DNA from 3 places in the Paenibacillus sp. FSL R5-0887 genome. Region 1 is predicted to be linked to each of the others. Evidence: riboswitches for the same ligand, from Rfam matches in the RefSeq annotation. Region 1 holds a riboswitch; each other region holds the start of a gene.
The links. Region 1 has a riboswitch for cobalamin ahead of MKY14_RS22830 (DUF4430 domain-containing protein). Riboswitches for the same ligand answer to the same signal wherever they lie in the genome.

Region 2: another riboswitch for cobalamin. It lies ahead of MKY14_RS25035 (anaerobic ribonucleoside triphosphate reductase); the one in region 1 lies ahead of MKY14_RS22830 (DUF4430 domain-containing protein).
Region 3: another riboswitch for cobalamin. It lies ahead of MKY14_RS23495 (S-layer homology domain-containing protein); the one in region 1 lies ahead of MKY14_RS22830 (DUF4430 domain-containing protein).

Annotation. Positions count from the first base shown of each region.
Region 1 covers NZ_JBBOCE010000002.1:1,077,500-1,088,402, reverse strand. The annotation lists gene MKY14_RS22845 (beta-mannanase) at 1-251, shown strand, start outside; gene MKY14_RS22840 (hypothetical protein) at 335-1,597, shown strand; gene MKY14_RS22835 (GAP1-N2 domain-containing protein) at 1,594-4,590, shown strand; cobalamin riboswitch at 4,719-4,921, shown strand; gene MKY14_RS22830 (DUF4430 domain-containing protein) at 5,092-7,656, shown strand; gene MKY14_RS22825 (methyl-accepting chemotaxis protein) at 7,858-9,564, shown strand; gene MKY14_RS22820 (hypothetical protein) at 9,931-10,179, opposite strand.
Region 2 covers NZ_JBBOCE010000002.1:1,603,814-1,614,716, forward strand. The annotation lists gene MKY14_RS25000 (hypothetical protein) at 95-424, shown strand; gene MKY14_RS25005 (hypothetical protein) at 650-865, shown strand; gene MKY14_RS25010 (undecaprenyl-diphosphate phosphatase) at 1,141-1,944, opposite strand; gene MKY14_RS25015 (hypothetical protein) at 2,144-2,323, opposite strand; gene MKY14_RS25020 (hypothetical protein) at 2,762-2,929, opposite strand; tRNA gene MKY14_RS25025 (tRNA-Thr) at 3,164-3,235, opposite strand; gene MKY14_RS25030 (MTH1187 family thiamine-binding protein) at 3,329-3,637, opposite strand; cobalamin riboswitch at 4,016-4,250, shown strand; gene MKY14_RS25035 (anaerobic ribonucleoside triphosphate reductase) at 4,494-6,479, shown strand; gene nrdG (anaerobic ribonucleoside-triphosphate reductase activating protein) at 6,476-6,991, shown strand; gene MKY14_RS25045 (ribonucleoside-diphosphate reductase subunit alpha) at 7,047-9,380, shown strand; gene MKY14_RS25050 (ribonucleotide-diphosphate reductase subunit beta) at 9,665-10,696, shown strand; gene ssuE (NADPH-dependent FMN reductase) at 10,877-10,903, opposite strand, start outside.
Region 3 covers NZ_JBBOCE010000002.1:1,245,019-1,255,921, reverse strand. The annotation lists gene MKY14_RS23520 (tetratricopeptide repeat protein) at 1-112, shown strand, start outside; gene arcC (carbamate kinase) at 149-1,099, shown strand; gene MKY14_RS23510 (hypothetical protein) at 1,292-1,873, shown strand; gene MKY14_RS23505 (transposase) at 1,895-2,188, shown strand; gene MKY14_RS23500 (cellulase family glycosylhydrolase) at 2,258-3,979, opposite strand; cobalamin riboswitch at 4,321-4,521, shown strand; gene MKY14_RS23495 (S-layer homology domain-containing protein) at 4,685-9,355, shown strand; gene MKY14_RS23490 (DUF4430 domain-containing protein) at 9,427-10,416, shown strand; gene MKY14_RS23485 (energy-coupling factor transporter transmembrane component T) at 10,416-10,903, shown strand, end outside.

The DNA of each region.
Region 1 (10,903 bases):
GAAAACAAAAGACCGTACATATGGCGATTACGGCAGAAGTGCCCGTGGCACGGGATGTCCTCTGTTATGTCAAGAAACGTGGAGGGCATCCGGCAGGGAAAGAGGATGGTATTCTCTTTCCCTTCGTTCAGGATTTCGCTCCTGGACGCAATGTACTTCCGCCGATTGAAATCGGTAAGGATGATTTTGTACGCATCTTTTTCACCGATGGCAAGAAATATGGGCTTTATTACGAATTGGTACCGGAGTGAGACTCGGTCTACACGTACAAGCGGGTAATGAGCAGTGGCGTTCATAGCAAGTACGTAGATACAACTTTTGGGAGGATGAGTAGATGTCTTTTTTTAGCCGTTTTATGAAAAAGAATCAGCCGGAGCCGCGGCCGCTTTTTTACGATATAGTGTGTCCGTATTGCTTCACCAAGTTCTCTCCGGAGGATGTCGTCTTTCGGGCTATGCACAGCCGGGAGGACGATGAAAATTACGCATTGGGTGAGGATGACGCCTTGAACAAATACCGTGAGCGCTTTGGGCTTGATACGGTAGATGACATAGAAGCGATTATCAACCCGGCGGATATTCCGGAAGAATATCATCATTACACGGATCATGTGTTAACTGGGCTTACGGATCGTTACGGTGTGCTTACGCGCAGACGGCTTTGCCCGTCCTGCCATAATGAGCTGCCGGTGACTGCCGGGAAGGTGCCGAGTAACATCATCTCGATTATCGGGGCATCCCAAGTCGGGAAATCGGTGTATATGACCTCGCTGATCCACACATTGCAGCATACTACAGCAGGTCATTTTGATGCCGCTTGTATGCCGCTTAATGCAGAGATTAGCCGTAAGTTCCGTACATTATATGAGGAACCGCTTTTTGAGCGTGGGGATCTGCTGGCTTCTACACAGAAGGAAAAAATGCAGGAGCCTTTTATCTTTCAATTTGTCTTTAAGGATGAAAATAAACCGCCACTGACACTTGTATTCTTTGATGTAGCAGGTGAGGGGATGGTGGATCAGGATTATCTTGGACTTCATGGTCAGCATATCAAGAACTCTGCGGGTATTCTGTTTATGGTCGATCCGTTGCAAATCCGTTCTATCCGTGAAAAAATTCATATTAACATCGGTGACCGCCCGGGAGAATGGGTCTCACAATATGACGAGCCGCGCGATGTGGTGCTGACGATGTTCGGTGATTTTATTGCCTATCAGGAAAAGAGCAAAACAGACATTCCAACAGCGGTTGTGCTTGCCAAAAGTGATATGCTGCATTCACTGAAGGATGAGGATGGCGATTACATCAAGTCCAACAGCAATGTGTTCAATAACTATGTTCATCGCAAAACATTAAACATGGACGAATTCCATAATATCGACGGGGAAATTCGCAGATTTATTGGTAAGGTGGACAGACCCTTTAAAGATACAATGGATGTTTATTTCGCGAATACGGGTTATTTTGCAGTATCTGCGTTGGGCAGCAACCCTGTGAATCAAAAGATTGAGGGTGTAGTAAGCCCGATTCGTGTAGACGAGCCTTTTATTTGGCTGCTGCATAAGCTGAAGTATATTGAGGGGAGCGACGGCCCGTGAATGTTTTCTCAGGGTCAACAATCGCCCAACAGATGTACACCCGCGAACGCCGCGGAGTGTTTCGTTCCACAGAAGGCTTCGATACGGTAGCTAAATCAGATAGTCTAGACAATAATTTTGTGAAAAAAATCCTTCATCCCTTCTGCCTCTACGATGCTCCTGCGGAGTTAACCGCACGTGGAGAGAAGGATGAGGCTGCATATCCTGGTGCGCTGCACCTATTTCATGCTGAGAACGGGGATACAGTTATTGGGGTTAGTCGTTATCAAGCGGCCGATTTCACAGGCCAACGAAGCGCTTTTTTTGCACATAACTATGTAGTTCCTGCTTCACGTTCCGAAGAAATTGTGCAGAGCTATGTAGACTGGCTGCATGCTGATTTTGCAGAGCGTTATACTGGAGAGCTTGGTGGAACCTTGCCGGAGCTGCCCTCTATTCCAGTTGTTCGCACAGACCGCAGCCCGGATCCAATCGCAGGCTTACGTCTGTTAGGGATTGATGAAGGGATATTCAAGGCATTATTGCAAGCGGTGATGCTCTCTGTAGCAGGTAAGAAAAAAATCTACGTGGCTCTAAACGTACCTATCACCGAGTTGTCTGCGCGGGCGGTGGAGCTTACAGAAATTCTGTATAGCGTGCTGCCGTATGAATTCCGCCGTAGATTAGGCGTGATTACCTATGCGAATGAACCGCAAAGCCGTAAATATATACATCTTAGCTTTGTGGAAAAAGGTTCACTTCGTCCCGGTGACCGCAGTATTGAGAAGGATTATACCTTTGATTTGGCTTCCGGACGGATGGGGAATGTCGATTTTGGCGAGACCCGCCAGCCTTATGCTGATTTGGTGTGGAAGCTATTACTGCTGAATCCAGGAGATATTAACGACTTCGTTAGCTTCGCCGATCAGATTCTGCGTGGAGAGAGTCCTGAGCACAAGCTAACCCTTTCTTTCTATAATGAGCTGGCTATATTTTATGAGATTGAGCAAGGGAACGAGCATTTATATACGGAAAACAAGAGTGCGGTGCTAAGTGGTTTGCTTTCTTACCTTAAACCAGACGGTGCAATTCATTCTAGAATCCGCTTGAATGATATTTTCTTAGAACGGTTTGACCGGGAATTTGATCTGATTCGGCAAAGAAATGTGCCAGATCCGGCGATTATGGAATGCTTTAAAGAGTATTTTGTACTTAAGGATCACAATTACAGGGTCAGAATCGTGGATTATTTCATCAATGGGATGCTTCATAGTGTGGAAGCGGGCCGCAAGGATATTTTGAGTGCTGCTTACGGGATCATTGAGAGTAATGATGAGTTAAGTGCAGCTTACTTCCAGCGCGTGATGTCTGAAACTTATTTCCGTAAGCAGCTACTTGAGCCTTATATGGAATCAAGACTAGCTGCGGCGTCCAGATCTGCGGATATTCTGAGCTTTGTGCTCCATTGGGGGCGGTTCCTGCCAGTGGCGTTAGAGCAGTCTTTTGCTCAAAATGCTGTGAAGGATTATTTGCTAGAAAAGCTCCAGCTGGAGCATGATCCGGTGGCTTCTGTGGCGGAAATTCATGAAATTGTAGATAAGGCAGAAAAAGATCGCCGCAAAGGAACGGGAGTTGCTCCTAGAGCACTCTCCCTAATGCAGGATCTTGCTGCTTCAGCAGATAGATTCTTACTGAACCGCTTATCGCTTTCTGATATGACGCAGGAGGAGCTTCTGGAGGTAGTTTTTTTACGGTATGGTAATGTTGTCGATTGGCAGCCGCCACTGGATAGGATTAGCAAGCAGAAAGAGAATGCGCTGCGTGCCGCTTACCGCTGGTTTGGTGAAGAGAAGCCGAATGAGGAGATTTTTACAGGATTGTCTCCGCAGGAACTAGACGATGTGCAGCTACTGGGTCGTCGTTTGCTAAAAGAGGCGCGTGTTCTGGAACCCTTTGAACGGCTTCCGCTAGCCTTTTACTACACAACTCAGCGTGAAGGGGGTCCGCTGGATTACGATGCGCTTCTGGAGCTGTTAAAGCGTAAAGCCGGTTCCGACAAAGAAATCATCTATCGGTTTTTTGCTTGGTCGCAAGGCAATCCTTTATTTACGGTTTCGAATAAAAAGCTGCAACCGGGTTACCGTAAGGCGATTCTGAAGTATTTCCTGAGCAGTGATCGTGAAGCGTTCAAGAATCGGGAATTCCGAAAGAACTATGTCGCGGCAGCTCGGCCTGCTCTGCAAAATGTGTACAATGAAGCCCGTTCCCAACTGGCTTCCCCGCTGGCGCGCTGGATCAGCCGCAGCCGATTTCGACTCTTAATCTCCGGCTCCATTACGGGTATTCTGGTGATTATTGCAATTATCGTATTCAGTATGCTGCGTCCGGATGATACGAAGACGGCTCTGCCGGGGACAAGCCCTGAGCCGACCCCTGTTCAGAGTGCAGGCAATATGCTGCCTCCAGCTTCAGTATACTTGAAGGATCAGAGCGTCGAAGGAGATAAGGGGAGCAGCATATTGGTGTTCACCTTCGCAAGTGCAGATGACTGTGTGCAGTTTCAACCGACTGAGATTAGTTTAATGTCTTCGTCTACAGAGATAGATAAAAGCTTTAAGGTCGCTGCCACGAATGGCACTTGTCCAGTGCCGTTAACGGATGGGACGGATGAGGGAAACACCGCTGACGAGTCAGATACCGCTGGCACTACTGGAGGAACAGCAGAAGGTGCAGATGCTACTAATGCTGTAGCTGATGCATCTCCGTCTCCTACGCCTTCCTCTGATACTGAGGACAGCACTGGGTTGCCTTCCGCAACAGCTGTGACTGAAGGTGAACAACCTTCCTATCAGGTTGAGGTTACATTGGAGCCTGGAGTGACAATTCTAGAGAAAAGTATGATCAAAGCCGGAAGATTTACACTGATCGTAGATCCCGACCCTAATATTCCACCAGCTTCTGATTCAAGTGCTGAACCCTCCCCGACTGCAAGTCCGGAAGGAACAGCAGAATAACAAGCTTTCTGAACAGCAATACCTACCGGGAGGTGGTATATTGCTGTTCATTTTTTTTGCTGCCCATACTTAGCTTTTCTATAGACATGCTATGTATTAATAGATATGATTATGGATGTCAAAATAAGATACTACATACTGGAAAAGGTGCAGACTCTATCAATCTAGTCGTCTGCTTAAAAGGGAAGTCCGGTGCAAGAGTCCGGCGCGGTCCCGCCACTGTATGTGCGGAGCGTTTCTTCTATAAGCCACTGCCCCGAAGGTAGGGTGGGAAGGTGAAGAACAGCGATGAAGCATTAGCCAGGAGACCTGCCTTTTTCGTGAGCGTTTCTATTCTTCGTGGGGTAAGAATGTGGAACATATACAGATGGACTGTTGGCAGGAAGCAAGCGCCGCAGCCTCAATTTGTAATCTTCCCTGACCGCCCTCCAAAGGGGCGGTCTTTATGTTATGCGTCTTATTCCCGGCAGTACCCATTCTTATACAGAAAGAGGTTAAACAATGAAGAAAATCATGTCTTCCAAGTTTGTAGCACTTGGGCTGGCCTTATTCATGGTCATTTCAATTCTAGGAACATCTCTTGCTCCGGCGGGACAAATATTTGCAGAAGCGAGCGCTGGCGCCGGTCTGGAGGCAACTGCTGCGGAGCGGATTAATGTTGCGGATGCGACTTATGCGGCTGCAGAATATCTCTTGAAAGGTGGCGTGCAATCGGATTGGCAAGCCATTGGATTAGCGCAAGCAGGGTACAAGCTGCCAGCTAGTTACCATTCAGAGCTTGAGAAAAAAGTAAAGGATGCAGCTGGAAATTTCGCCAATGTAACCGATTATGCTCGAATCGTGCTCGCAGTGAGAGCGATTGGTGCAGATCCTACTAGCTTTGCTGGTAACGGAACGACTCCTGGCTATAATCTGATTGAGAAAATTTATAATAACAGCAAGCTCAGTGAACAGACGCTTAATAATCCGGTATATGCTTTACTTGCGCTGGATTCTGGTAAATATAATATCCCAAGTGACGCGAAATGGACGGCGGATAAGCTCCTTACGGAGATTCTCTCCAAACAGAATCCAGATGGGGGCTTTGCACTAACCTCAGGCGCAAGTGAGCCTGATATGACAGCGATAACCTTGACGGCTCTGGCGGCACATAAAAATAATCCCGAAGCCTACTTAGCAGGGCTACAAGCCGTAGCCTGGTTATCCGCAGCTCAAGATAGCCATGGGGGTTACGGTGACAGTGCTGAAAGTAGCGCACAAGCAATCCTTGGACTCACATCCTTCGGAGTTGATCCTAGTGGATTAGAATACACCAAAAACAAAGTGGATCTAATGGAGAACCTGCTTAGCTATCGTCTAGCTGATGGTAGCTTCACCCATAGCCGTGGTGGAAGCAGTAATGTTCTGGCGACAGAGCAAGGGCTTCAGGCGCTGGTTGCCTATAATTTGCTGTATAAAGGAAGCAACAGTAAGCTATACGATTTTTCCAAATCCTCCATTCAGAGCTCACTCATCTACGCTCCAGTAACGATTGAGGGACCACAGGCCACGTTGGCACAAGGGTACGCCTATGCTGGCAACGCACTTGGAGCGTTAGAGAAGCTGGCGCTTCAAACGAACTTGCCGATCACGAATCCTTCGGGCAGTTATGTGACTGGCATCGGAAGTATTGCTGCTGGAAGCTTTGGTGGTTATGACGGATGGATGTATGTTGTATCGCGTGACGGAAAATGGATTAATCCCGATGTAGGCATGAGTGATTTTGTACTTAAAGATTCAGATCAGGTACTGGTTTATTATGCCGGAGACGACACTAAGCTTGTGGATTCCGTTACGCTTTCCAAAGCAAATCTTAAAGAGGGCAATTCTTTTACCGTCACTGTAACTAGTAAGACGTGGAAATGGGACGCTGCTACGAATACTTCCTCTCCTGTAACTGCAAAAGCTGCGGGTGTTCAGGTCCAAATTGGAGCTCACAAGGTAACGACGAATGCTAAAGGTGAGGCCGTATTCTCAGGAAATATGCCCGCAGGTGACTATACACTGACTGTAACTGGCTACCGTGAAGGTAAAGCCCCAACGATTGCTAAATATACAAAAGCTCTAAAGGTGATTTCTAAGAATGTAACAGCTTCGCTTACCGTTGAAGGCCCGGAAGGGTTGATTAGTGAGGGGACTTTAAAAGCCTCCAATGCCCTTGAAGCGTTGCAACAACTAGGGTCTACCGATGATTTTAAAGTAGATATCACCAAATCGTCTTATGGCAACTTTGTATCAGGTATCCATGGAGTTTCGCAAGGTACTTACGACGGATGGTGGAGCTTCGTGGTATCACGCGGCGGGGAGTGGATATATCCAAGTGTGGGTATGGATGCGTTCGAACTACAGGAATCCGATCGTGTGCTTGTCTATTATGCAGGAGAAAATACACAGGTTGTAGATTCTGTGGTGCTTTCCCCATCACAGCCAAAAGCTAATGAAGCTTTTACTGTAAAGGTTTCACAGAAAAAGTGGGTGTGGAATCAGGAAAGCTTCACTTCTGATCCGGTTATCTCACCGGCTGCAGGTGTGCAGGTTTCGATTGGTGATAAGAAGGTAATCACGAATGAACAAGGTGTAGCTGTTGTTGATGGGGGTCTCCCGGCAAATAGCTATACACTGACTGTTACCGGTTATACTAAAGACAGCGTACCGAGCGTAGCGCGTTATACTCAGTCTCTGACTGTCGGATCGTCTGTTATTGCTCCAGCAAAAGCTACCGCTACCCTCTCAGTGATTGGAGATAGCCGGAAAGGAACCATCCTAGCCAGTACAACAGTAGCTCTAAAAGAGGGCGAAACGGCTTATAGCTTACTAGTCAGTCAATTAGGGACTAAGGTAGTATCATCCGGCAATGCTGGAAGCATCTACGTGAAATCTATTGACGGGTTGGCTGAATTTGATGGAGGTCCAAGCAGCGGATGGAAGTATAAAACGAACCGGGATGCGGATCCAAGCATCAGTGCAGACAGTTATATTTTGCAGAACGGTGATACTTTGTACTGGTACTATACCTCTGGAGAATAAGGAAGAGGAAGTTTGAGGAGGCGGGCACAGGGATTCGGAGTAATAGCGGATCGGGTGCCCGTCCTTTTTATATTTGAGGAAAGTCGTTTTATGACAATATATACTTTTATTCGACACAATATTTAAAAAATCATCAAACTCTTAGCCCTTCCGACCGATAAAAATAGATAGATCATAAGATAATGTGAAGGCGGAGTGTAGATGAAAAATTTGAAAGTGAAATACAAAATAGGGTTGCTTTTGGTATTCGCTGTAATCATGGTTAATGTTGTAGGTGGCATAGGCATCATTACGATGACCCAAATGGCCGAAAAAACAAATGAGACATATAATGAAAATTTATTGCCTGTTTCTTACGTAGGGCAGATGCGTACGAATAATCGGGCTATTGAATCCTATCTTTTGGAGCGTTTGATTAGCGTAAATGCCAGCAAAAACAAAGAACTTTCTGAGAGTATCCAAGTGAAGGTTCAGGATAATAATGAACTTATGAACAAGGTGAAAGCGATTCAGTATAATGATCCTGCTATTGTAAGTAAAATCAAAGAGTATGAATCCTTTTTGCCAGATTATCGTGCACAGCGGGATAACATTATAAAGATTGCTGATAGTAATCATAATCAAGAGGCCTATAAAGTATTTTCAGGCGAATTTAACGAATCCCGTGAAAAAATGATCAACCTACTTAAAGGAATTAGTGATTCTTTGCTTAAAGATGCTGATGAACACAATTCAGATTCCATGGCAACCGCTAAAAGCATGCGGGTAAACAATACCATAATGATTACGTTCGCCTGGGTGATTTGTTTCGTAATTAGTATTGCAATTATTCGACTGATAACAAAACCCCTTAAAGAACTGCAAGGACTAATGAAGCGGGCAGAAGATGGAGATTTGACTGTGGTAGCAACTTACACCGCTAAGGATGAGATCGGCCAAATTAACAGTTCATTTAACAATATGCTGCAGGGCTTGCGGAAGATGATGCAAGGGATTGCAGAGAGTGCAGAACTGCTGTCAGCTTCATCGGAAGAGATGAGCGCTAGTGCTGAGCAGACCTCATTGGCTTCACAAATGATCGCTGTATCTTCTGGAGAGATTGCTGCGGGATTTGATGAGCAGACAGAGAGCATTAACAGTACAACACGTTCAATAAAAGCAATGACCAATGATATTGCAGCCGTAGAGGGCAGCAGCTATGAAATGTCGGATCTTATGGGAGTAGTTTCCGGTTCATCGGATCGTGGAGTAGAGGCTGTAGACCAAATCATTGTGCAGATGAAGGAAATTGACCTCAGTGTAACTCAGAGTCAGGAGATTGTTTCTAATCTAGGGACATTGTCACAAGAGATTAATACAATTATTACAACGATTAACGGTATTGCTACACAGACGAATCTGCTTGCGCTCAATGCTTCTATAGAAGCAGCACGGGCTGGTGAGCATGGACGGGGATTTGCTGTAGTTGCTGGAGAAATTCGTAATCTGGCGGAAGCAACTAGAAATAGTTCTTTGCGGGTTACAGATATTATTACACATATCCAAAAGCAAACCGAAAGCGCAGTAGAATCCATGGCTTTGGGTACTGAGCTAGTCACCAATGGCGTAGTTCAAAGTCATCTGGTATCTCAAGCTTTTCATGAGATTCAGACTTCCATTAAAGAAGCTACCTTACAGACAGCGGAGATTAGAGAAGCGGTTGCTCATGTAGCCATGGAATCACAAGGTGTGGCAGCAGCTATGGAACAGGTCAACGTTATATCTAGCAAAGGTGCAGAAGGTGTTCAGGACACAAGTGCAGCGAGTCAGGAGCAACTATCCGCAATGGAGGAAATGTCAGCTTCAGCTCAGTATTTAGCGGTGCTCGCAGAAGATCTGCAAAAGACATTGTCCAGCTTCAAACTATAGGCTTCATAATATTGTTAAAACCAGCAGAGCAGCGGTTCTCCAGTAACGGAGATCGCTGCTCTGCTGTTTGTAATTATAGCAGATTGGGAGCAAGTGCGAGCCAACTGATCTCAGTTGGTCAAGGGGGAGGGATGTAAGCTGGTCTCAGTAGGTCAGGAGCGGATAGATGTAAGCTGGTTTCAGCGGGTCAAGGGGGGAGAGATGTAAGCAGGTCTCAGTAGGTCAAGGGGGGAGAGATGAAAGTTGATCTCAGTAGGTCAGGAGCGTATAGACGTAAGTTGGTCCCAGCAGGTTGCGGGCAAACATATGCTATGTGATCTCCAGCCCACACTAGTGGTAAGACGGAGGCGTGGAAACAATAAAAACCTAGGAGATGATCGGTATGCTCATACATCGTAACCCCGTACCCCGTAACTCGTATCCCGTACCCCGTACCCCGTACCCCGTAACTCGTATCCCGTACCCCGTACCCCGTACCCCGTACCCCGTACCCCGTACCCCGTACCCCGTACCCCGTACCCCGTACCCCGTACCCCGTACCCCGTACCCCGTACCCCGTACCCCGTACCCCGTACCCCGTACCCCGTACCCCGTACCCCGTACCCCGTACCCCATACCCCATACCCCGTACCCCTAGTGTTCCCGGCTGATCTCTAGTTTTTCAAACACACTGTCTACTTGATATTCCCCAGTTTAAGGTCATCTGGGTCCGATGCGTGGGCTCATACCCATCCCCATATGCTATCGGACTCAGTAGCCGCTATTTGCACATTTATCGCCTTTATAGCGAAGTTTCGGACACCAGTGCAGCTATTGGTGTGGAAAACGCTGATAACTGGTGTTTTTTGCACCAATAGCGGCTATGAGGTCCGATAGTATCCGAAATATAGCTAAATCCAGCAATTAAGGTCATCTGAGTCCGATAGCGTGGGCTCATACTCATCCCCATATGCTATCGGACTCAGTAGCCGCTATTTGCCCATTTATCGCCTTTGTAGCAAAGTTTCGGACTCCAGTGCAACTATTGGTGTGGAAAACACTGGTAACTGGTGGTTATTGCACCAATAGCGGCTATGAGGTCCTATAGCATCCGAAATGTAGCTAAATCCAGCAATTAAGGTCATCTGGGTCCGATGCGTGGACTCATACTCATCCCAACTGGTTTGGCGGACACAGCAGACGCCATTCGCTCATTTAGTGGCTTGGGAGTGGAGTTTAGGACTCAGCAGCCGCTATTTCCATATTTATCGCCATTGGAGCGAAGTTTCGGACTCCAGTGCAACTATTGGTGTGGAAAACGCTGATAACTGGTGTTTTTCGCACCAATAGAGGCTATGTG
Region 2 (10,903 bases), 530 kb from region 1:
ATACTCATAATGGTTTCCCAATTAATTCTCCCTGTTCAAAAAGCATCTCAATCTGGTGAAATACTAATAACATTCAGTAGATTGGAGGTTTACCATGACAGAAATTGATGAGAGAAAATGGGGGCAGCAGGATCCTATCAAAGAACCACAAGATCGTTATGAACAGTTTTTAAAAGTTGTATCACTAACCTTTGTGAGTGTCACATTCACTATTATTTTCACTGAGATAAAAATGGGCAACTTTCCCCTTAAGCTCATTTTCTTTGTTATTGGACAATTCCTCATTTATGGATATGTGATGAAGAATCTGTCCAAGACCTCAGAAAAATTCAAAAATTCCTGCAAGAAATTAAAAATAAAGCTACCCATTCTCTACATTTTATATTTCTTGTTTCTCTTCTATATTGGGCAACCATATTTATAAAATTACTCTGTGCAAAAAAGTGACCCCACCAACTTCCGGCAGGGTCTAGATCTATATTATAAGGGGGTTATGTAATTACTATAATCCTCTTAGCTTAAATAAGTATGAAGCCCGTCTAAAGATTTGCTGAATTTTTATTATTTTTATCGAAACCGATCAAACAAGGTAACGTATCAATCTTAATTTCCAAATTACTACATATACAAAATGGAGGTGTGTATAAAGATGAAAATATTCAGTCTATTGCTTGTAGCATTGTCTTCCATTGGAGTAGTTGCCACATTCGGATTTTCAACATTCGGCTTAATCACAGGAGTTATAGGAGGGCTTATTGCAGCATTTGCAATTTCAGGCTACTTGCAGTCTGTCAGACGTGATTACCCCAATGAGAGCTATGAGAATAAACAAGTTAAGTATCAATCGAACTATAATACTTGGTAAGCAAAAAACCCACCTTAAACTGGTGGGGATTTTCATATTCCCAAACACTTGTAAAATTACTTTGTGATATTAATGGTAGAAGAAACAAACGAGGGATAATGGCTAGCTGTAGAAGTGCTTACACCGAAAATTCATTCCTTAGTTCATAGACTACTTGAGCTTTGTCTTGTTTGGTGATTTCCCCTTGTTTTAACCTCTAGTTTAATCTGTGCAGGATATGATGTATAGCCTTTTTAAAAGCTTCTTTCCCATGATGTTCATATTGACTAATCCAATTAATGTATGACAATTAAATAGAAGAGCGCTGCTAAAACAAACCGGTATAGAGCAAACCACTCCAATCGAAGTCTCTTAATCAGTTTGATGAACGTCACTACTGCAATCATTGCCACAAGAAAGGATGTCGCAAAGCCAATTAACATTAGAAGCAAATCGTCAGAACTCAGCAAATCACGACTATCGTACAAATCTAACAAGCTTGCACCAAACATAACAGGCACGGAAATAAGGAATGTAAAATCTGCAGCGGCTTTTTGGCTAGTGCCAAGCAACAGGCCACCTGAAATCGTCGAACCTGATCTCGAAAATCCCGGCCATAACGCCAAGCATTGAAACAGACCAATTCCGAAAGCCTGTTTATAATTAATCCCATCGATAGTACCAGCGGTTTCAGTCCGCCTATTCCGCGCTGCAATGATCATCAACACGCCACCAACAACTAGACCTATCAAAACAGGGGTTGGGCCAAATAATTGGCTTTTTATTGTGTCCTTGAAGAGAAGATATAGGGTTAATGCTGGTAACATAGCCAAAATCATATGAATGACATTTAATCCTTTGCTTTTGGAAAAATCCATTCTAATCATATTAACCCCAATCTCCAAATACCTTTTCCAATAAAGAATTAAAACTGCCATCACTGCACCCAACTGAATAACAATTTTAAAAGTTATTGCAGCATCTCCCTCAAAGCTAAGCAAATCGCCTGCTAGAATAAGATGTCCAGTAGATGATACTGGTAAAAATTCAGTTAAGCCCTCTATTATGCCAAGTATTATTGCTTTAATTACATCAGTCATTAGTGCATTGTCCCCTTTCGGAAATAAAATCATTTAATTTCCAGTATAAGGGAGACAAGTAAACTTCCCCATCGATTAACCTAACAATATTCAATTCAGAATGACATAATTGTCACATTGCTCATTATTCCAATCTTAAGTAACTCCTTTATTAAACTATCCTTTCCCGTTAGCATAACAACAGTATCAAACATTAAATTCAACCTGTATCAATAAAAAATCCGTTAACCTTCTGAACTTGCTGCCCGTTATTTTGGATAATCAATTTCAGAGCATGCAGCAGATATGAATACCGAAACGTAACTTCCATTTGATCATTCTGCAGCCGCGTGCGTGGAGCCTCAATGACCATCATGATTCCAAAGCGCTGAGAAACCACACAGAACCGCCACCCCAACCAAGAATAGGGGGGCTTTTTTTGGCAAAACACAAAATATTAAGTATAATGTTATTGTCGAAACGCTAAGGCGTCTGTACAGGATGGCTACCTGGCACTGATGATGGCAGGCCAAGCGCTTTATAAAGTTTTCTTTATGTGTATTTATACTTTAGGAGCGTGGTTATCTATGAAAATTAATATTACAGCACATTTTAACATTGATATTACTTTATCTCTTCATCTGTTAGCCGTAGCCAGTCTTGCTTATGAACTCAGTTCACTGACGAGCTCGTGAAATTCGAGCGAAAAGTATCTGTACTAAGACACCTTGTGGTGTCTTTTTTATTTTTATAGTAATTACCATCTAACCGATCTGCCCCCGCAAGAGAAAAGCAGCTTATGCTGCTCCTCCTCCACCATTCTTCATTCTGATTGCTGTCAGCTTGCGCCACACCTTCCATCTGCTCGACAGTGACCACTAGTCATACCGTTTTCATTAGCGATTTCGCGCAATGTCTTATCTTCCTTGATACGTTTCTCCAGAAGAACAGGGAACAGCAGGGGCTGTCCATCATATTCGACTTCAGGAAAGATTAGGCCATTCATCAATAAATATCACTCTGGATACTTATTCACATGTTCTCCCCAATCTGCAGGAAGCGGTGCCCCGATGTATCGGAGATTCTATTCTAGGAACCCGAAAAGAAGTGGAGAAAATTGACGAGACACCCACTTTACTCGGATAAAGGGTAGAAGAATGGAAGAAGTCAGGGGGATTTAACGAAAAATGGCACGGTCCCGGAATCCCGGAAAACCGCGCCATTGCGCCATTCTTAGATATGCGGGTGAAGGGAATTGAACCCCCGGCCTACGCATTACGAGTGCGTTGCTCTACCCCTGAGCTACACCAGCTTAACGCTGTTTTTCTGTCAAACAAAAAATATTATACAACTTTCAGCCAGAAACGCAAGCCTATTTCTCCCTGTTTTCCGCCCTCCTAAACTGCTAATCCACCTGTAGCTTACGCTCCACAGACTCTAACTTTCCACGGCTAGTAGAGGGTTTATCGCGGCGGTCGTCTATTTTAAGTGAAGTAGAGACACGTTCTGCACCTGCGGCAAAAGGAGACTCATGCAAAGCTTCTACCGCGGCAAAAATGCGTTGCAGAGGCCCTTCGATGATCGTACCCATAGACGTAAGTTCATAAGTAATCCCTTCTACTGTCTTCAGCACCCGCTGCATATCCGCAACATAGCTGCTAAGACTGGTACTGCCTGTTCCAATTGGAATAACTGTAACTTCAGCGATAGGCATGAGAATACCTCCTCGAAATTTTATAGTAGCTGTCTCCTTCCATTGTAACAATTCCACCGCTCTGTCACAAACTAAGCAAGATTATCCTCCCTTATCTCTTCTATTTCTTCTGATTACTCCAAAATATGACTTTGGGCTAAGAGTATTTTCTCATGAGCAAATTCTAGGGTCATCTGCACTATATTTATGGACTCTTTGTGGCATCTTTTCGGACAATTTATGAATCATTTCGCATCTCCCTGTGGATCAATTGTGGATTACTTATGGACAGCCTGTGGATCATTTGTGGAGTACTTTTGAAGAACCCGCTCCCCGCGCGGGTTTTCTAAAAAACTGTTTACAAACACAACATCTTGGGTTATTTTTATCTAACGACAACAAAATATAGTGGAGACAGGCGCTTTGATCCTTAACCGGATTTAGAGCTTAATAGGGAAGCGCGGTGAGAATCCGCTGCGGTCCCGCCACTGTAACCGGATGGCCTTCTTAAGCTTCTGGGAAGCTTGAGAATCCACATCTCCCGGCAAATGCCACTGAGGGTTAGGAACACCCTTGGGAAGGCGCCGAGAGATCCCACGGAAGCCAGGAGACCTACCTGTTTCGACGACACCAACTATTGATGCCTGCGAGGAACAGGGATGGTGTCCGCATGCGGTCATCTACGTAGAGACCTCTGCAAATATCCGTGTGGATATTTACATAACGCATCGGGCATTTTCTGCCATCCTCGGGTAGGGGATGCTTTTTTTTATGTAATCTGAACAAATATACGACTGCTTATAGCAGTCCAACTTCTTATGGATATATGGATTTGATGATAGATGTTTTTCTTTTATACTGAGAGGAGAGCTGTACAATGACGTTGTTGGAGAGACAATTTAATGGAGTAGAAAATGCACGGGAAGTTCTTTTAGAAGAGCTCATTGATTTAGGCCGGGATATTATCGACAGTCGGGATATGGACCTATTGCGCGAGAATGCCAATTTGAATGGAGAGAGTTTCTCCGGTAAAATGAGCAAGTTCGGCAGTGAATATTCAAAATGGTACGCCCGCAATTTTACGATGCCGCCACAGCTAGTGCAGGCTATTGATGACAATGTCGTCTATGTGCATGATCTGGATCAATACGCGATTGGAACGACGAACTGTATTTTTATCCCGTTTGATAAACTTCTCCGTGAAGGTTTCAATACCGGCAACGGCAGCGTTCGTCCTCCGAACTCAATAATGACAGCTATGTCTCTGGTAGCGATTATTTTCCAATCCCAGCAAAATGCTCAATATGGTGGTGTATCCGCCAATAAACTCGATTACGATCTGGCACCTTATGTAACCAAATCCTTCGCCAAGCTGTTCCGCAAGGGTCTGGATTATTTTGAAGAAGGACAAGCTGACGAATCTTTGGGCGAGATTACGATGAGCCGGACCGATCTGGCGGAGTCATATCCAAGAGCGTTCCGTTTTGCACTAAAGGAAACCGAAATCGAAACCCTGCAAGCGGCTGAAAGTATGGTACATAATCTGAATACCATGTCCAGCCGATCCGGTGGACAAATACCGTTTACCAGCATCAACTACGGTACTTGTACTTCACCAGAAGGTCAGCTTGTGATCAGTTCTCTGCTAACCGCAACTATGAACGGACTTGGCAGCGGAGAAACACCAGTGTTCCCGATTCAAATCTTCAAATGCAAGCAAGGAATCAATCAACAGCAAGGCGATCCTAACTATGAACTGTTCCTAAAAGCAGCTGAATGTTCTGCGCGCAGACTATATCCAAACTTCGCTAATCTGGACGCTCCGCTCAACTTGCAGTATTATGATTCAAGTGATCCTGATACGGAGTTCGCTACAATGGGCTGCCGAACCCGAGTGCTCGGTGACCGTTTTGGGCGTAATCATTGCTCTGGGAAGGGCAACCTTTCCTTTAATACACTAAATCTGGTTCGGCTAGGTCTGGCACACGGCACAGTAACAGGCAGACGTACCGTCGCAGACGAAGCTGGCTTCTATGAAGATCTAAATCATTATATGGATATTGCGCTGGAAGGACTTCTCCATCGCTTCCACATCCAAACCGCACAAAAAGCTAAAGCTTCCGATTTCATGATGCGAGAAGGCGTTTGGGAAGGCGGCGAACATCTTGCACCCGATGACACTGTAGGCGATCTGCTGAAGCATGGCAGTCTGTCTCTTGGCTTCATCGGTATGGCGGAATGTATGAAAGCTATGTACGGCAAACACCATGGCGAGGATATGGAAGTTCATGCCAAGGCGCTGGCTATCGTGCGTCATATGCGGGACTATTGCGATCGGAAAAGTGAGGAACTGGATCTTAACATCACCCTGTTCGCTACTCCAGCAGAAGGTTTGTCCGGTAAATTCACCAAAGTTGACCGCAAGGTACTGGGTTCCATTCCGGGCGTAACCGACCGTGAATATTATACGAACTCTTTTCACATCCCTGTATACTTCGATCTGGGTGCTGCTCAGAAGATCAGCTTGGAAGCTCCTTTCCATGAATACTGCAATGCCGGGGCTATTTCTTATGTCGAATTAAACGGCAATGCCCGCAACAACCCATCGGCTTTTATCAAAATCATTAAATATGCGCTCGAACAACAGGTCAGTTATTTCAGCATTAACCATCCGATTGACCGCTGCTCCAGCTGTGGATACGAAGGCGTAATTGGGACAAACTGTCCTTCCTGCAACGCAAATGAGAATGATGTGCACATCCGCCGTTTGCGCAGAGTTACAGGTTATTTAACCGGCGACTATCAGACCCGCTTTAATGCCGCCAAACAAGCTGAAGTTCGGGATCGCGTTAAGCATCTATGAATATTTGCGGTTACTATCCGGAGTCGATTAACGAGGGAGAGGGCATGCGGGCCGTCCTCTTTCTCAGCGGCTGCCGCCATCGTTGCCCGGGATGTTTTAATCCCGAGACATGGAACTTTAAATATGGAGAAGTCTTCACCTTAGAACGACAACATGAAATCATTGCAGAAATCGCCGCTAACCCTTTGCTGGATGGTCTGACACTGGCAGGCGGCGATCCTTTTTTCTCAGCAGAAGAGTTGCTGGGGTTCATTCATGAGCTTCGCACTGTACTGCCAGGGTTCTCAATCTGGATTTACAGTGGTTATACGTACGAAGAACTTACAGCCCTTCCCGGTACGCCGGAGTGGAATCTACTTAAACAGTGTCAGGTGTTAATAGATGGAAGATTTGTAGAAGAACTGAAAGATACTACGCTTCTCTACCGGGGAAGCTCCAACCAACGCATTATCGACATTCCGGCCAGCATGAACGGCTCGGAGGTCTTTCTGTGGCAGCCTGCTGCGCTATAATATATCAATTTTTGATATTGAAAATTAATTTGAAATAAGAAGGGATGAACTAACCATGCCGCAATTCGTAGTAAAACCGGATAATCGCCAACTGGCTTTTGATGAGAACCGTCTCTCCGTCTACGCTGACCGTATTCTGGAAGGTCTCGATCAACTAAATAAAGAAACTTTGCTGCGTGGAGTGAATTCCAAACTGCGTCGTGACTCGGTAAGCGGAGAAGAAATCAGCAACGCCTTCACCATGAGCGCTCTAGAGCTTGTAACAAAAGAAGAGCCTAACTGGAAGTTCGCAGCTGCCCGCGCCCTTCTGACTACCCTTTATAAAAAAGCTGCCGTTCATCGCCGCTACAAAGCTTATCCAGAAGAGCCTTACGGTGAATTGTATCCACTAATTACGGATCTCGTGAAAAAAGGAATCTATCGCGAAGAACTTCTAAGTCATTACACCAAAGAACAAATTATCGAACTAGGCGGGTGTATCGATTATACACGCGACCTTTTGTTTGACTATATCGGTCTGCTTACGCTATCCGACCGTTATTTGGCGCATGATTTTGACGGCCGTGTAATGGAGCTTCCACAAGAACGTTATATGATTATTGCTATGTACCTGATGCACCGTGAGCCAGCTGAAAAACGTCTTGAGCTTGTAAAAGAAGCTTATTGGGCTATGAGCAACATCTATATGACTGCTGCTACACCTACAATGTCCAATGCCGGCAAAAAGGTCGCTGGACAACTATCCAGCTGTTTTATTGATACTGTAGACGATTCCCTAGAGGGTATCTTTGACTCCAATACAGACGTAGCACGTCTTAGCAAAATGGGCGGCGGCATCGGCGTTTACCTCGGAAAAGTACGGGCACGTGGTTCGGATATCCGTGGCCACAAGAACACAAGCTCCGGTGTAATCCCTTGGATTCGCCAGTTGAACAATACAGCAGTCAGTGTAGACCAGTTGGGCACACGTAAAGGTGCTGTAGCTGTTTATCTTGATGTATTCCATAAAGATATTCTCGCTTTCCTCGATCTTAAGCTGAACAACGGTGACGAGCGCATGCGTGCACATGACGTGTTCCATGGCGTCTCCCTGCCTGACCTGTTCATGGAAGCTGTAGAATCGCGCAGCCATTGGAACCTCTTCTGCCCTCATGAGGTGAAAAAGGTCATGGGCTGGACAGATAAAAATGGCCGTCCACTAGGATTGGAAGATTTCTACGATGAAGAGCTTGGCAAAGGTACTTTCCGTGAAAAATATGCTGAAGCTACAGCGAACCTGGAATTATCCCGGATCACTGTTCCTGCGATCGACATCATGAAACGGATTATGAAATCACAGCTAGAAACAGGTACACCGTACATGTTCTACCGCGATACCGTGAACCGGACTAACCCAAACCGTCATCAAGGTATGGTTTTCTCCTCCAACCTGTGTACAGAAATTATGCAGAATCAGTCTGCAACAGTTATTGAGCAAGAAGAATTAGTAACTAAAGATGGCCAGACCCGGATCGTTATTTCCAAAATCCCTGGCGACTTCGTAGTCTGCAATCTGAATTCGATTCACTTAGCACGGGCGATTCCAGCTGGCGTATTAGAAAGACTTGTTCCGATCCAAGTTCGTATGCTTGATAACGTAATCGACATTAATAATATTGAAGTTCTGCAGGCACAATACACGAACAGCCAGTACCGCGCAGTAGGTCTCGGCACATTCGGCCTGCATCACCTATTGGCACTCAAGGGCATTCGTTGGGAATCCGAGGAAGCCGTAGAATATAACAATCATTTATATGAACATATCAACTACCTGTTGGTTCGTTCGAGCATGGAGCTTGCCCGTGAAAAAGGCCGTTATCCGAAATTTGCTGGATCCGATTGGGAGACTGGCGCATACTTCACTTCCCGCGGTTATGTTAGCGGTGAGCAAGAAGGTAAATATGTAACGACTGAGCAATGGCGCGAGCTGCAAGAAGAAGTAGCTAAGGACGGCGTACGTAACGCTTGGATGTTCGCCATTGCGCCGAATGGATCTACATCGATTATTGCCGGCTCCACCGCCAGCATTGATCCGCTGTATGAACTGCTTTCCTATGAAGAAAAAACAACTTATAAGATTGCTAACCCAGCACCGGATCTGTCCGACAAAACGATCTGGTACTATAAGACAGCATTTACGATTGACCAAAACTGGTCGATCCGCATGGCTTCTGCTCGCCAGCGTCACGTCGATCAAGGCCAAAGCTTCAACCTGTATGTCCGTCCTGACATCAAGGCTACCGAGTTCCTGGAACTGCATCTGAATGCCTGGAAGGGCGGCTTGAAATCAACTTATTATGTGCGTAGCCGTGCTTTGACTATAGAAGAGTGTGAATCTTGCGCTAGCTAATTATCTTAGTGCCCTAAATAGAAAAACGATGATGAATTTCGTAACTGCGAGGAATGTTTGGGCTTCCGGCCGCTGTTGTCATCAGAGGTCTTGATCTTTACCGCTATTAGCGGATGACATCCGATGACAGCATATGCTTTCGATGCGAGCTTTCCTACGGAAAGCTTTCGGGCGAACGCTGACGCTCCTACAGCTCCAAACTTCCTCTCCGTTACTCCATCACCGTCTTTCTATGAACAAGACACCAAGAAAGATTACCCACGCAAAAAATGGAGGGATAAGAAATGCAATTACAAAAGATTTTTAATACTGAAGCACCTAACCAATCCACACGCATTATCGACGGTGAATGCTCAGGTATTCTGAACTGGAATGATATTCGCATGCCTCATATGTACAAGCTGTATAAGGTACTGCTGCTTAATCACTGGATCGCGGATGAAATTCCAATGTCCAAGGATGCGCAACAATTCCCGATGCTGGATGCCGAGGAACAACGCGTATTTAAGATTAATATCTCCCTTCTCGCTGTGCTGGATTCGATGCAGACGATGTTCGTGAGCGACGTGAAGCGTTATTTCACCGATTCCTCTTTGGAAGCTATCTCCGCTATTATCGGGCAGCAAGAAGTGGTGCATAACCAATCCTATTCCTATGTTCTTTCCTCTATCGTGTCGGAGAGTGAGCAGAAGGAAATTTTTGAATATTGGAAAAAAGACCCTGTCCTGCTGGAACGTAATCAGTTTATCTCTGATATTTATCAAGAGTTCCGTGATAACCCTACGAGACAGACCTTTTTCCATGCGCTGGTAGCAGATCTCATCTTGGAAGGGATTTTCTTCTACAGTACTTTCGCCTTCTTCTACAATCTGGCCCGTGACCAGAAGATGATGGCAACTAGCCAAATGATCTCTTATATTCAACGTGACGAGAATCAGCACTGCTACTTCTTCGCAGAAGTATTTAAGCAGCTGCTTGTAGACTTCCCTGAGCTGAACACCAAAGAAAACATGGATTACGTATACCGTACCATCGACCGCGCGGTAGAGCTCGAAACCAACTGGGCTTATTACACACTTACTAACGTGCGTGGTATTGATCTTAACGAGCTTAGCGACTACATCAAATATACAGCGAACAAGCGTCTGACTTTGATGGGTATGGAAAAAGCTTATCAAGGTGTTGACGTTAACTGTATGCCTTGGATCAAACCCTTCTCCGATGATGCGCTTAATGCTACCAAAACTGACTTCTTCGAAGCTAAGTCCCGCAACTATGGTAAGGTTGGCGACGATAACGGATTCGACGATTTGTAAGACCGGATATATAACGATCCCTATATAAAAAAGAGGCCATTTTCTACTTTCTTAGTGAGATGGCCTTTTTGCTATAGCTTATATAATGCAAAAAGCGCCCCTCTCCCCTGGTATCAGGGATGAAAGAGACGCTTATACGTTTGTTATTAGCACTAAGCACAGAAGGCATGCTACTTAGTCTTATGCCTTGCGTTCCACACGATGTGT
Region 3 (10,903 bases), 170 kb from region 1:
TGGTGATCATGAAACGGCGATTCAAGAAATAGATATTGCTATCAGCTATAATCCTGCCAATCCGGATTTTCACTCCGCGAAGGAACAATTTCAGCTGGCCCTTAAACGCTAATAAATGAGGATCAACTGATCCGTCAGGAGGAATGGAATGAGTAAATTTATAGTTGTAGCCATTGGCGGTAATTCATTGGTGAAAGACAATGGCCGCGATTCTATAGAGGATCAATCTGAAGCAGTACGTGAAATTGCTGTCAATATCGCTGATCTGGTGCAAGCAGGCAACGATGTGGTGGTTACTCACGGCAACGGTCCACAGGTTGGATTCGAGCTGAGACGAAGCGAGGTGGCTTCGGAAGTCACTGGAATGGATGTTACTCCGCTGGTCAATTGCGTGGCGGGCACGCAAGGGGGCATAGGCTATTTAATTCAGCAGGCCTTAACAAATGAATTCATTCATCGCAGATTAGACAAAAAGGTTGCCACAGTCATTACTCAGGTCGAGGTTAGCAAAAATGATCCGAATTTTCAGTCTCCCTCGAAACCAGTGGGCTCCTTCTTCACGCTTGAGCAAGCAGAGGAGATGAAGCGTGCCAAGCCAGATTGGGTCATCATTGAGGATTCAGGACGAGGTTACCGCCGTGTTGTTCCATCGCCTAAGCCGATTGATATCGTTGAAAAAGACGTCATTAAATCACTCATTGAGACGGGTTATGTGGTAATCGCTGTTGGCGGAGGCGGGATTCCTGTGATCAAAACCGAAAATAATACCTACGAAGGTATCGATGCAGTCATTGACAAAGACTTTGCTACAAGTCTGCTGGCCGAACAGATCGATGCAGAATCTCTTATCATTACAACAGGAGTTCCTCAGGTATGTGTGAATTTCGGTACGCCTGAGCAGAAGGCTCTTGAAGAAGTTACAGCGGCAGAAATGTTGGTATATGCGGAGCAGGGTCATTTTCCTGCTGGCAGTATGCAGCCTAAAATTGAAGCAAGTCTTGGCTTTTTGAAAAAAGAGGGACGCAGAGTTATCATTACCAATCCGGAAAATATGAAAGCTGCGATGAGCCAACAGGCTGGCACACATATTGTAAATTAATAGGATCTAATTTATCTCATCATTTCATGGAGACCGCCACTGATCTAAATCAGGGCGGTTTTTTGACATATTCATGAATTGTTATCTAACTGTTGCTTTCAGATGGCCATATTCTGGTGAATAAAAGGAAGATAAGAGGTAAAACTATGTCCACTATAGAGAAAAAAATACATTAAAATGCGGGGGTAAAAGATGATATCGAATAAAGGAACAACACAACGTTTTACCAGGGCTACAATTCTTTGTTGTATTTGTGCATGTACGGTATTGCTAAGTGGATGCACTAAAGCAGCGGATGAGACTCAAGTGCCTACTCCAACAGCTCAAGTAGAAACCGCAGCACCTTCTGCAGAAGCTACTACACCTGTACCTACGAATAACGCAACAGAACAACCTCTAACATCTGCGTCACCCGGCTCAAATACTGGGAAACTTCCAGAGGGGGTTAGCGTTCAGAGAGTTATCAAGGAGGTTTCGTTAAAAGATAACTATCATAAAAAGGTTGAGCTGCTAACTGACGGAGGCAAGCGGGTCACCATTACAGATCCGAATCAAAAGATTGTTTTGCAGCAGATTGAATATGACGGAAGGATCACTGCGGTTAAGGGTAAACAGGTTACCGTTCAAGTGGAGGGCGGTAAAGAGCAAACCTTAACGATTCCTGATCATATAGTCATTGAAGATGAAGACAAGCTCGGATTGAATAATGGCGTTGAAATCGAGTGGACGGTAAATGCAGATGGACAAATCGAAAGTGTGGAATTGGACGATTAAAAATTTACCGAGGTGAGCTGGATGAAATTTCTAATCGTACTTGGTAGTATTCTTGTTCCCATTGTTATGCTGATGTTACAGGGGAAATCGATAAAGTGGCGTATGGTTTTTAATGTTGTTTCGGTCTTAAGTGCGATTATCTTTGGAAATATTTCCGCCTTGGCGATTTACGAGATATTAAGAGATCGCGCTGTGTTTATGACCTCGATCCATGCGATATTTTTGAATCCAATGTTTCTTATTACCGGAGCCTATCTTGGCGTATATTTAATTTATCGATTGATGATAATTTCGTATGATGAGGTTTATATGTGATAGGTAGAATACAAATAGGGATGTTCCCTGAAGGGACACCCCTATTTGTGTTGTTAACAGGACCGATGCTTAAGAGGACTTTCCTACAACGTTTGTTCCGCTCTTCGTGATCTTGTAGGTGATAATATCCCCATTCCAGAAGTGGAACTTCAGGATAACCTCGCCGTCTTTAACATCTTTAAAGAACGCGGGAAGCAGCTTGATTTCTTTAGTGTTATAAGAAGGTGAGAAGGTATTGCCGAATTCCTTAAATGGAGTCCAGTCCTGCGGACCTGCATTGCCACCAGCGGTATACACAGCTTCCATTGTGGCAAGCTGGTTACCATTAAAGGTGGTCGGAATGGCAAAGGATTCAGTCGTGCCTTTTGCATCGCTTAATTTAGCTGTGTCATACACAATGACCTTAAGTCTCCACGCAACACCCTTGTTGAATTTCAGAGTCAGCACGGCATTTTCACCGTATTTTTGGGAAGCTGTGAGCTTTTTGAGTTGGCTGGCTTTGAGGGTAAGCTCCTCACCATTTAAGGTGTAATCTTTACCTTTGGTCAGATACTTTCCGTTGGCACTAATGGTGGTTAGCTTATTGCCGTTCAGGTTTAGCTTAACCTTGGTATCTTTGATTTGTGCACCTTTTTTTAGGTAGACCAAATCGCTTTCGGTGCTGGAGGAACGCTCCTTCAGACCAGACATTAATACATTGTGGAGTTCAGGATCAGACCACTTATAAGTTTTACGGTTGAAATGCTGCCCGTTATCCCAGAGCATGGAAGTCATTTTCTTTTCTTTCAAATAATAAGTCAGATACTCAAAGAATTTAAGCTTCTCGCCCTGTTCAATCACACCCGTGTCTTTATCGAAACCTAATAAACCAAATTCGCCGACGATGACAGGGATGCCTTTAGCTACAAATGTATTGTAAACGTTATCAAAAGTTTGAGTGATATCGTTTTTTGTATCTTTTTCAAACGTGGTGTAGCCGGCAATGTTCACACTAAAAGGCCAGAAGCCATAGAAGTGAACGGTCGCAATAATATTTGGATCGTTCAGAGCCGTAATCGTCTTATAGAGATGATCCATTCTTGTTTGCGTAGGTGAAGACTCTAATGAAGGTAATACAAGTGGGCGGAGGTCGTTTTTCCCACCGGATTTCCGCACGATTTGATAGAAAGAGTTATTAAGTTCAGTAAGCATTTGCTCCATTTTTGCTTCGTCTGTGCTTCCACCATCGGTGAACCGAGGCTCATTTATGCTCTCGAACATCAGCTTATCGGATTTGTCCTTGAAGCGATCGGCAATTTGAGTCCAGGCTGCATCATAACGCGCCAGCGTTTCATCGTGTTTTTCTTCCATATGGCTTACCCATAGCCAGGAATCATGATGGACATTAATCATGACATAAAGCTTGGCGTCCAGTGCCCAGCCGACAACTTCTTCCACACGGTCGAGGTAGGCCTTTTCTAGGGTATAGTCTGGTGCCGCACCCATGTGAGTATCCCAGGTCACAGGAATCCGAATGCTTTTATAGCCTTGAGCGGCGATCTTTTTAATAAGATCTTGGGTCACACGTGGATTGCCCCAGGAGGTTTCATCCTCACCTGTAGCATCTAAAGTATTGCCAAGGTTCCATCCGGGCTGCATTTCGTCTACATAGGATTGGATCTTACTCTTTGGCGCTGCCTTAGCTTGTTGCTCGTCCTTAGTTGCAGCTGCGGCCATGGATGAGAACAGAGAGAGCAGAAGAGCGGTGACAAGTGTCAATGATAAGAAGGATTTCTGGATTCGCGTAGTCATTGAATTCTCCTTTGTGAGATAAATTTAGGATGCTTGGACCTGGCTTTGACGCTGTACTCGGTGGTTAGATGAACACAAACACCTCCAGTTTTATTTTGTAAACGCTTTCTGAATATACCCTAACATAGAATACACTTAGCGAGTACCTTACTAATTTGTGGTAAATTCATATAAGAATTAGTGATTTAAATTAATTTACCCCACAGTTGGATAAAGAAATTATTTGAATAACCCTACTCGTAGAAATTGGTTATTCAATAGGATTATCTCTAGCTGCCCGTTATACAAAAAAGAAATATAACATGACAAAAGCATATATATTAGATATGATGAAGCATGAAAATTTAAAATTAGAAATAGGTGCCAACTATGAATGTTGCGGAAGTACAATCATAGATTGGTTAAATGGAAAGCGGGTGTGAATCCCGCGCGGTCCCGCCGCTGTGAAAGAGGAGTCCTTGCAAAATGCCACTGGGAAACTGGGAAGGCAGCAAGGGTGATGATACTTGAGCCAGAATATCTGCCTTTTTCTGTTACACCATCAAACTCTACGATCGATAGAGAGGTGCTTGAATAGTGTTTGCCAGCTATTATTGTGGTTCACTATCTTAACCTCTTGACGTTTATGTTGAGTGGTTTTTTTGTGGTTATGAGAAAGTTTATTCTGTTTTTTATCATAGGTATGAAGGGAAGGGTTATGGAAAAATGAAGAAAAATAAGTTTTTAGCGTGGTTACTTATTGTAGCTGTATTTATTACGACATTCTCTACAAGTGTAATCCCGGCTCAAGCAGATGGAGCAAGCTCTACCCTTAAAGGGTATGTATCTGTATCCGTGGAGAAATTCACCTTAGGCCAAGGGTATATTAAGGAACCTATTAAAGTTCCGATTTATGAAGGCGATAATGGCGCATCTTTAATAACACGTGCGCTAGGTGATGGGAATTATAGATATTTAGGAAATATAGATAGTGGTTTTTATTTATCAGAAGTTAAAGATAGTGGCAGAAGCGAAGTCAATATTCCACAATATATTTTAGATATGATTTCAGCCGATGGGAATACAGTCGGCACTAAAGCAGACTCAGAGTGGTTAAGTCAGTTTGACTACACCTCCATGTCGGGTTGGATGTATGCAGTAAATAATGTGTTTCCTCCGTTTGGGATGACCGATTATAAGCCTCAAGACGGTGACATCATTCGAACTCAGTTCACCACTTATGGCTATGGTTCTGATCTTGGCGGCTGGGGGGAAATCCCAGTTCAACTTGCCAATAAGGATGCTTTAACTGCGGAAATCGCCGAGATTAACAGTGCCCCTAATAAAGAAACTATTTTGGACAGACCAGTAGTGCAATCGGCAGTTTATGAAGCCTATTCCGTGCTCGAAAACATGGCAAGCTCTCAAATAAGTGTAGATCATGCGCTTGTCGGTCTTAATAATGCATTAGACATAGAACCCCCTGTTATTACAGTAAGTGGCATACAAGATAAACAGGAAGTATCCAATAAAGAAATAAGCTTCAAAGTAGCTGTCACAGACAATGTATATAGTGACATTACTCCAGAAGTGAAGCTGAATGGAGTTACTTTATCACCTGCAAATGGGGAGTACAAAGCTACTCTGAATTCAGGCAGTAATGCAATTACTGTAACGGCTCTTGACGGAGCTGGAAACAAAACAAATGTAACTTATCAGGTTACTTACAAACTGGAAACTACAGTTGCCGTCAAACAACAGTTAGATAAAAACCTTGCTTATATTTTAAATACTGTAAAGAATCCAACGTTTGGAACAGGCAGCGGAGAATGGTCGATCCTTTCTCTGGCACGGGCGAACTATACAGTACCTAACGGTTATTACGATCTTTATTACAACAATGTAGCTACGAAAATAGCATCAACCATTAAAGAGGATGGAAAACTCGACGCCAATAAAAGCACAGAGAATTCCAGAGCAATATTAGGACTTACCTCTATCGGAAAAGATATCACAAATGTTGCGGGATATGATCTGAGAAAAGCACTCGCTGATTATCAATATATCCAAAAGCAAGGCAATAATGGTCCGATTTTTGCTCTGATCGCGTTAGATAGCCATAACTATGAGATTCCTGTAGTTGATGGAGTTACAGAACAGACCACAAGAGAAAAACTAGTTCAGTATATTTTAGATAAAGAGGTTAAAAAAGGTACAGCAGAAGCTGGCGGCTGGGCATTAGGCGTAACCAAAGCCGATGTCGATATGACTGCGATGGCGATGCAAGCTCTTGCACCTTATTATGCAACCCGTGATGATGTAAAAGCTGCCGTGGATCGGGCCATCCAATGGCTGTCCGATAACCAAAACAATCAAGGCGGATTTACAAGCTGGGGAAGCACTAGCAGCGAGAGTATCTCGCAGGTAATTGTAGCCTTAACTGGTGTAGGCGTAGATCCGCACACGGACGCTAGATTTGTTAAAAGTGGAAATTCGCTTATTGATGCATTACTTAGCTTTGCTGCACCTGAGGGTGGATTTAAGCATATCCTCACAGGCAAAGTAGACAATATGGCAACGGACCAAGGTACGTATGCTCTTGTGTCCTATGATCGTCTGATCAACCATAGCAACCGTCTCTTTGATATGAATGATGTGCAACTGGAACAACCAGAAGAACCGGGGCCTGGGCAACCAGAGGGTCCGAAAGAACTTCCGTTACCTTCTGGGGAGAACCCGAAAGTTGAAATCCCAAATGACGCTAATGATTATATCGTTCCGATCAGCACTGGAGATAGCAACAAAGAAATCACAGTAGCTATTTCGGAAGAAAATCAATCGAAGGTTAGTGTCAATTTACCAAGTAACAGCGACCTTCCTCAGATAGAGGCCATAAAAGGTAACGTATCTGTAGTCATTCCTAAGGGTGCAAAAGTTACAAGTGGGGATGCCTCTGCGATTGAACTGATTTCAGCTTTAACCGGTGCAGAATCTGCACTAAAAGATAGTGTGAATCAGATTATTCCTGGGGACAAGAAGCTTGATAACATTCTTCAAGCATTTTCCATGGGTGGTAGTGCAAGAGTAGAATTTAGTCAATTTATTACGTTAACCTTTAAGGACCTTAAAGGAAAAGAAGCTGCTTATATTCAAAATGGCACCCCTCATGCCATTCAAAAATTTGCAAGTGATGACTTAGGTTTTGCAAGCGGTAAGTCTGAGTATGCCTATGATAGTGGAAATGACTTAATTGTAAAAACCAATCACTTCACTGACTACATTGCGTATGCTTCCAGTGCAGTACAAACACCTGGTGGCGACGGTGGTAACGGTAATGGTAGCGGAAATGGTGAAGGAAATGGTGGCAACAATGGTGGCGGAACCACTCCATCGAAACCATATGTAATCCTGTCCGTGGATAAGCTTACGATTAATAAGGGATATGTTGTTCCATCTGTACAGGTAGAGCTCCAATCTGGTGACACAGTGTGGTCTGTACTAAAAAGAGTGCTGGATAGCCGCGGTATCGACTATAGAGATTCCTGGAACAGTGACTTTGGAAGTGTATATGTTGAATCCATAGCTGGTGATGGGGAATTTGACCATGGCAGCGGCAGTGGATGGATGTATAATGTGAATGGGAAATATCCTAATTATGGAGCATCTTCATATGACCTAAGTTCCGGGGACAGAATTCAGTGGCGTTATACTACGAATTTGGGTGTGGATCTAAATGCACCGATACCAACTATGAGCCCAACCCCAACCCCAACGCCTAAGCCTGGTGCTACTCCTGCTCCTGCTCCTGGTGGGGGAACTAATCCGGAAGCCGGCGTTGATCCAAATGTGAGTCCATCTCCAACAGTGACTCCTAAGGATCCTAACCAGACAAATGATATTAAACAACTGTATACAGATGCTGATAAGATCTCTTCCTGGGCTTATTCAGCGATTGAAACAGCTACAGTAAAAGGATATATCCAAGGTAATAATGGTCAGGTGAATCCGAAAGCTTATATCACAAGAGCGGAGTTCACTAAGATTCTTGTTTCTGCATTAGAACTTGATATTAAGAGTGATAAAGGTATTACCTATAAGGATGTCGCTCTAGGTGATTGGTTCTATCCATATGTGAATGCTGCGCATAAGGCAGGTCTAATCACAGGCTTTAATAATGAATTTAAGCCAAATGACAAGATTACTCGTGAGCAGATGGCAGCAATTATCGTCAGAGCATTGGCCATCCCGGCGACGAAGCCAGGAACAGCGATTAAAGATATCAACACCGTATCGGCATGGGCCAAAGCAGATGTAGAGACCGTTGTTGCGACTGGTTTGATGTTAGGTGATGATAATCAATTTAAACCTAAAGAGCTTGTAACTAGAGAAATGGCGGCTGTTGTAGCTACTAGAACCCATGATTATAAGAGTGGGAACAAAGTGGTTAGTCCGACTATTCAGAATAAAGCAGTTAGTTCTTATATTCAGAACACAGCTGCCTTTTTGCAAAAAACAGTAACAAACCCGGTTATCTCCTCGGTTGGCGGGGACTGGACAGTGTTCGGGCTGGCTCGTTCAGGCGTGAAGGTTCCAGATAGTTATTACACTAAGTACTACGCGAATGTAGAAGCAACTCTTAAAGAAAAAGCTGGGAAGCTGCATAGCGTAAAATATACGGAATATGATAGAGTTATTTTGGCATTAACTTCAATCAACAAAAATATTGATAAAGTGGCGGGTTATAACCTACTGGAACCGCTCGCGGATTTTGATACTGTAATTAAGCAAGGTATTAACGGACCTGTGTTTGCTCTCATTGCACTGGACAGTAATCATTACGACATTCCAGTGGTTAAGGATGTAAAGACGCAGACGACTAGAGAGAGGCTCATTGATTATATTTTGGGCAGAGAGATCAGCGGTGGTGGATGGGCACTAGGCAGTAATGCTACAGCGGCTGATCCAGATATCACGGGGATGGTCATTCAAGGCTTAACGCCTTATTACAAAACCAACGCCAAAGTAACAGCTGCTGTGGACCGGGGGATTGCTTGGTTATCCAAAACACAGACAGCAGACGGTGGTTTTGCAAGCTGGGAATCTACAAATTCCGAAAGCATCGCTCAGGTGATTGTAGCTTTAACTGGCCTTGGTATTGACCCGCATAAGGATTCCAAATTTATTAAAAATGGACATTCCGCAGTAGACGCATTGCTTAGTTTTGCTGCACCTGAAGGTGGTTTTTATCACGTGAAGCAGGGTGGAGTAGGCAATGGAGGCGCGCAACCAGGAGAAGTAGATCTTATGGCTACGGATCAGGCGATGTATGCACTGGTTTCCTATGATCGGCTCGTTAATGGCCAGACCCGTCTTTATGATATGACAGACGTCAAATAGAATTATATTTAGAGAGATAAGCAAGGGTAGCGTGTATACCCTTGCTTATTATTTAAGGTGGGACTAGAGAAATGAACAAGAAGAAATGGTTAACCGCGATACTAATCATAGGTGTATTGGCTATCGCCTTCTTTTGGGGCGGGGATTACCAGAAGAGCCCAAACAAGGTCGCAAATAGTAGCGTTGAGACACAGGTTATAGAGCCAGAGAACACTGCTTCCGCAACAAATGATGATGTTGAACCCACTGAGGCAATCGCTACCGAGACAACAGAGATAACACCGTCAGCTACGCCAAGTGAAACAGCTAAGCCCATTGAAACCCTAAAACCAAATGAATCGGCAACACCAACGGAAGCTGTAACACCAACAGGAACTGCAGCACCAACAGAAGTTGTAACACCGGTCGCAACAACAAAACCTGCTGCAACGAAGCAACCGACCGCAACGCCGAAAGCGGCTAAAACGTCCGTGCCGGAAACGAAAGCGACGGCAAAACCCGTAACAAAACCTGATTCAAAAGTAGCGACAACAGAAACCAAGCAGGAACCGAAAAAGGATAAATTTCTTACCGATCCAGTGCCGAGCGGGAAACCTAAACCAGTGGAATGGCAAGATGCAACGGTAGATAAGAAGAAGCAATTAACGGCTACCTTGTCCGTCTCAGCGGCAACAATTTTAGATAACATGGATATTTTTAATCAGGATAAGCTTGAAGTATTGCCGGCAGATGGTATCATTTATAAAGCGCAGAAGGTAACTTTTTATGAAGGTGAGTCTGTGTTTGATGTTTTACTAAGAGAAATGAAAAAGAATAAAATCCATATGGAATTTAGCATGACGCCGATCTATAACAGTAATTATATTGAAGGCATAAATAATCTGTATGAATTCGACGCTGGAGAGCTCAGTGGATGGATGTACAAAGTAAATGGCTGGTTCCCTAACTACGGCAGTAGCCGTTATGTTCTCAAAGATGGCGATGTCATTGATTGGGTATACACTTGTGATCTAGGTCGAGATGTGGGTGGTTATGTAGCCACAGGAGGAGCTCAGAAATAATGAAGGATAGCTTTTCTACCTTTCATCCGTTTGTGAATTTTCTATATTTTGTTGTTGTATTGCTGTTTAGCATGGTGTTCATGCATCCTATATTTCAAGTGATTGCCCTTATTAGTGCTGTAGCCTACTCAATTATGTTAAAAGGAAAAAAGGGCATCCGATTTAATCTGCTTTACATGATTCCTTTTCTGCTGTTTATGGCAGTGATGAATCCTGTTTTTAATCATCAAGGGGTAACGATCTTGTTCTATTTAAACAACGGGAACCCTATTACGAAGGAATCGATTCTTTATGGCGTGGCAGCGGCGTGTATGTTTGTGACGGTAATTATTTGGTTCTCCTGTTATAACGTCGTGATGACCTCGGATAAGTTTATTTATATATTCGGAAAAATACTGCCGGCACTGTCGTTGATTTTTTCGATGGTGCTTCGTTTTGTTCCTAGATATTTAGCGCAAATCAAGGTGATTTCTAATGCTCAAAAATG